DNA from 2 places in the Photobacterium sp. GB-36 genome. Region 2 is predicted to be linked to the other one. Evidence: predicted binding sites of a transcription regulator. Region 2 holds the regulator's gene; the other holds the start of a gene.

Region 1 (2,414 bases), on a different contig from region 2:
ACTGTTTGGGGAAGTATTTATTACTTCCCCTTTTTTATCTCGTTAAGCACCGCATTTTGTGTGTCTGATAATGTTTGTTTCAACGTCTTAGCATTTTCTTGCTCAATGACAGCAACGACATTTACTTGCTGATCTGCAATTTGATGAAATTGAGAGAGATACCAATCACCACTTTCATCTGGTTCATTCGCATTAGTACTAAACGAGCTCACAACACTTATTGAAATTACAGCCGTTTTTATAGCATTAATAAGTACACGCCACATCATGAATAAATCCCCCTAAGAGCATTATTAATCAATTCATTCTGTAATCTGCAGAAATTGTACCAATCTTAAAAATGTTATTATTTCTAATGTTTTTGACAAAAAACGGGCTCAGTTAGTCTAACTCACTAAGCTAAATCGTTAACTTTTCGTTAAAACGACCAGTTATAGAGACAAAAAAGGCCGTTTAATAACGACCTTTATATAAGCACTCATTTCTATTGAATTGCTAACCACTCTGGTACATCAGCAATACTGTCTAACACCACGTTTGCTAACGCTTCACCTTCATCCGTGATCGGCTTACCTGTACGTACGAGCACTTTTAAAGCAACATCAGCAGCTGTGGCTGCTTTCATGTCATCCGCTTTATCACCAATCATCACAGATTGCGACATATCGATTTTCAAGAAATCGCGAGCTGAAATAAACATACCTGGTTTGGGTTTACGGCAATCACAATCTTGCAAGTAATCACCCTGCCCTTTTGTTGCATGGTGCGGGCAGTAGTAAATACCATCAAACTCAACGCCATTATCAACAAAATTCCAGTCCATCCACTCTGTTAATGAAGTAAATTCATCTTCACTAAACATACCGCGAGCGATACCTGATTGGTTAGTCACCAATACGAGTAGATAACCCATTTCTTTGAATTTTTTACATGCTTCAAATACCCCGTCAATGTATTCGAAATCATCAACGGTATGGACATAGCCGTGATCAACATTAATCACGCCATCACGGTCAATAAAGACTGCAGGTTTGGCCAAAAGGATAGCCCTCTTAAATCATAAATTTTTTAGATTATGGCACGAGTTAATAATGAAGAGTACTCGTTATTGATTAACGCTCACAACATAGCCGTTTGGACGTCTAGATGTAAAAATAGCTATTGACAGCTTTTATAATAGAACATAGCATCATAATTTCAGGTTGATTACTTATTTAACCCTAATAAAACAAATAACCATAAATTTATACAATAGTTTTTCAAGATCATACAATAGTTTTATCTAGGAGCAGGACGTTCAATGATAGAAATAAAGCAACTCAATAAAGTCTTCTATCAAGGCGATAAGGCTATAAACGCATTAAGCGATATAAACCTTACAATTAAGCAAGGTACTATCTTTGGGGTTATTGGCTCATCCGGTGCAGGGAAAAGTACCCTCATTCGTTGTGTTAATTTGTTAGAGCGCCCTTCTAATGGTCAAGTGATTGTCGATGGTATCGATCTTACTACTCTATCGAACCAAAAACTCACTTTGGCTCGTCGTAAAATAGGCATGATTTTCCAACATTTTAATCTCCTTTCATCTCGCACAGTTTTTGATAATGTTGCTTTGCCTCTTGAATTAGCCAATACCAATAAAGCGATAATAAAAACAAAAGTGACAGAGTTACTGGCTTTAGTCGGTCTTGAAGATAAACACCAAAGCTACCCAGCAAATTTAAGTGGTGGACAAAAGCAACGGGTCGCGATTGCTCGTGCGTTAGCCTCTGATCCCAAAGTGTTACTCTGTGATGAAGCCACCAGTGCATTAGATCCTGCCACCACGCATTCGATTCTGGAGCTACTGCAAGAAATTAACCGAAAGCTAAACCTAACTATTTTGCTTATTACCCATGAAATGGATGTCGTGAAGCGTATCTGTAGTGAGGTCGCAATTATTGGTGACGGTAAATTAGTTGAACAGGGATCAGTCGGTGATATTTTCTCACACCCCAACACCGAATTAGCCAAAGACTTTATTCGTTCAACATTGGATTTGTCGATTCCAGCTGATTACCAAGCTCGTATGACGCCAACACAAGTTGAAAACTCATACCCTCTTATTCGTTTAGAGTTCACCGGTGCTTCTGTTGATGCGCCACTGATCAGCCAAGTAACACGTAAGTTTGGTTTAGATATCAGTATTCTCAGCTCGGATATGGATTATGCGGGAGGAGTAAAATTTGGACTGATGTTAGCAGAGTTTTTTGGTGATCAAGACTCTGTTGAGAATGCGGTCAATTTTCTACGTCAAAATAAAGTAAATGTTGAGGTGCTTGGCTATGTCGCTTAATGATTTAACCCTGTGGTGGCAACAAAATACCCGCCTGATTGATTTACTGATTGAAGCATTAGGACAAACACTAACCATG
Region 2 (2,414 bases):
AGTACCCACCATCGCTTGTTGCTGAAGGTAACTTAATACCGCGGTACCATTCTCTTCATGCATTCTCATACGCGGTGATAATGTACGTAGACCTCGCAGAGTTAGGTAAGCATCAAATGGTGCGCCAGTCGCACCAATACAGTTCGCCCACCAAGCAATATTTTCTGCCATTTCGGCATCTTTTGAAATCAGTACCCCACCAACCACATCCGAGTGACCATTGAGGTACTTGGTTGTTGAGTGAACAACAAAGTCGGCACCTAATTCAATTGGTTGTTGTAATAGTGGCGATAAGAAAGTGTTATCGACAGCAACAAGACAACCCACGGCTTTTGCTTGCTGACACAGCGCCGCAATATCAATCACACGCACTAATGGGTTAGACGGCGTTTCAACCCAGATTAGTTTAGGTTTTTTCGCTAAAGCCGCTGTAAGTGCTTCTTGATCCGATTGGTCAACGAACTCAACCTTAAAGTCACCTTTATTGGCACGAGTATTAAATAATCGATAGGTACCGCCATAACAATCATGCGGCGCAACAATCAAATCATCAGGACCTAATAATGCAGTAACCAATAAATTCATCGCAGCTGTACCACAACTGGTGACAACACCACCCGCACCGCCTTCCATCTCACTAAGCGCGTCAGCTAACGTATTTCTAGTTGGGTTACCTGAACGAGAATAATCATATTGCGGTACTTCGCCAAAAGCTGGAAAGCTATAGGTCGACGTTAAATAAATAGGAGGAACAACAGCATTATATTGAGAGTCAACATCAATACCGGTTCTTACTGCAATTGTCGCCAGTCGCTTATCACTCATACAAACATTCCTTGTCGGGGCAGGATTTAACCCAAGATAGTAAATTTATAACAACTTTAACCACTACAAAACAAGACGTCAACACATCTGGACGTCTATATGTCTTTGCTTATGGCAGTAAATCCCGCTAAAATTCAGCCATAACAAAATAATGGTAACAACCTTACTGTAATTTTTCTGTTCAATACGGGACAAAACCGCGATGTTCACGTAATATCGCCGCCCTACAATCCCCGTTGCTAACAGAAAATGTTGATTCCTGTTACCACCATTATTAACCCAATATCGCTGAGAAGGTAAAACATGGCAAAGTGGAATGGCGAATATATTAGCCCTTACGCGGAACACGGTAAGAAAAACGAACAAGTAAAAAAAATTACTGTTTCGATTCCATTAAAGGTGCTTAAGATTCTGACTGATGAACGTACTCGTCGTCAGGTGAATAACCTTCGCCACGCAACAAATAGTGAATTACTTTGTGAAGCCTTTCTGCATGCCTACACAGGTCAACCGCTTCCCACTGATGATGACATTCGTAAAGATCGCCCAGACGATCTACCTGCAGAAGCAAAAGCATTAATGGACGCAATGGGCATTAGCTACGAAGACATTAATGAATAATTATTGCAGTACTATGTCTACAAAAAAACCAGCCTAACAGCTGGTTTTTATTTTTTTGTCATCAATAGAATAGCGCGATTACACTTCCATATATCCCATTGGCATCTCAATACGCGCGACACCTGAATCAATGGCTGCTTGTGCAACTGCTTTTGCGACACGCGGTAATAAACGTGGATCCATCGGTTTTGGAATAATATATTCTCGGCCAAATTCAAGCTGTGATACACCCGCAGCCTCAAGCACACTTTGTGGTACTGGCTCTTTCGCTAACTCTCTAATTGCATGAACGGCTGCTAATTTCATTTCATCATTAATTTGACTTGCACGCACATCCAATGCACCGCGGAAAATAAACGGGAAACATAGAACGTTATTTACTTGGTTAGGATAATCAGATCGTCCCGTTCCCATAATTAAATCATCTCTAACTTGATGAGCTAATTCAGGCTTTATTTCAGGATCAGGGTTAGAGCAAGCAAATACAATAGGGTTTTCAGCCATTAGTGCTAGCGCTTCAGGTGGTAATAAATCAGGGCCTGATACACCAACGAAAATATCGGCTCCCGCAATCACATCTTCTAATGTGCGCTTATCGGTATTGTTAGCAAATAGCTGCTTATATTCATTTATATCATCACGGCGAGTATGAATAACGCCTTTACGATCGAGCATGTAAATTTTTTCACGTTGCGCGCCACATTTGATCAAGAGCTCCATACACGCAACAGCAGCAGCCCCCGCACCTAAACACACAATCACCGCTTCACTAATATCTTTGCCTTGTAACTCTATGGCATTGAGCATACCAGCAGCGGTGACAATAGCCGTACCATGCTGATCATCGTGAAATACCGGAACATTACAACGCTCAATTAAGCGCTGTTCGATCTCAAAACAATCTGGCGCTTTAATATCTTCTAAATTAATACCACCAAAAGTATCGGCAATATTTGCGACAGTATCAA

Evidence for each region. Region 2 encodes MetJ, which represses methionine synthesis genes. Its sites were predicted from a motif close to TTAGACNTNTANANGTCTAA; they were not measured.
Region 1: a site for MetJ is predicted at 1,135-1,154, ahead of metN (methionine ABC transporter ATP-binding protein MetN). Genes of this name have one in related genera too.

What each region holds. Positions count from the first base shown of each region.
Region 1 covers NZ_PYNY01000015.1:16,515-18,928, forward strand. The annotation lists gene C9J46_RS13710 (hypothetical protein) at 21-269, opposite strand; gene gmhB (D-glycero-beta-D-manno-heptose 1,7-bisphosphate 7-phosphatase) at 485-1,039, opposite strand; gene metN (methionine ABC transporter ATP-binding protein MetN) at 1,301-2,335, shown strand; gene C9J46_RS13725 (methionine ABC transporter permease) at 2,325-2,414, shown strand, end outside.
Region 2 covers NZ_PYNY01000008.1:54,579-56,992, forward strand. The annotation lists gene C9J46_RS09685 (O-succinylhomoserine (thiol)-lyase) at 1-825, opposite strand, end outside; gene metJ (met regulon transcriptional regulator MetJ) at 1,129-1,446, shown strand; gene C9J46_RS09695 (malic enzyme-like NAD(P)-binding protein) at 1,525-2,414, opposite strand, start outside.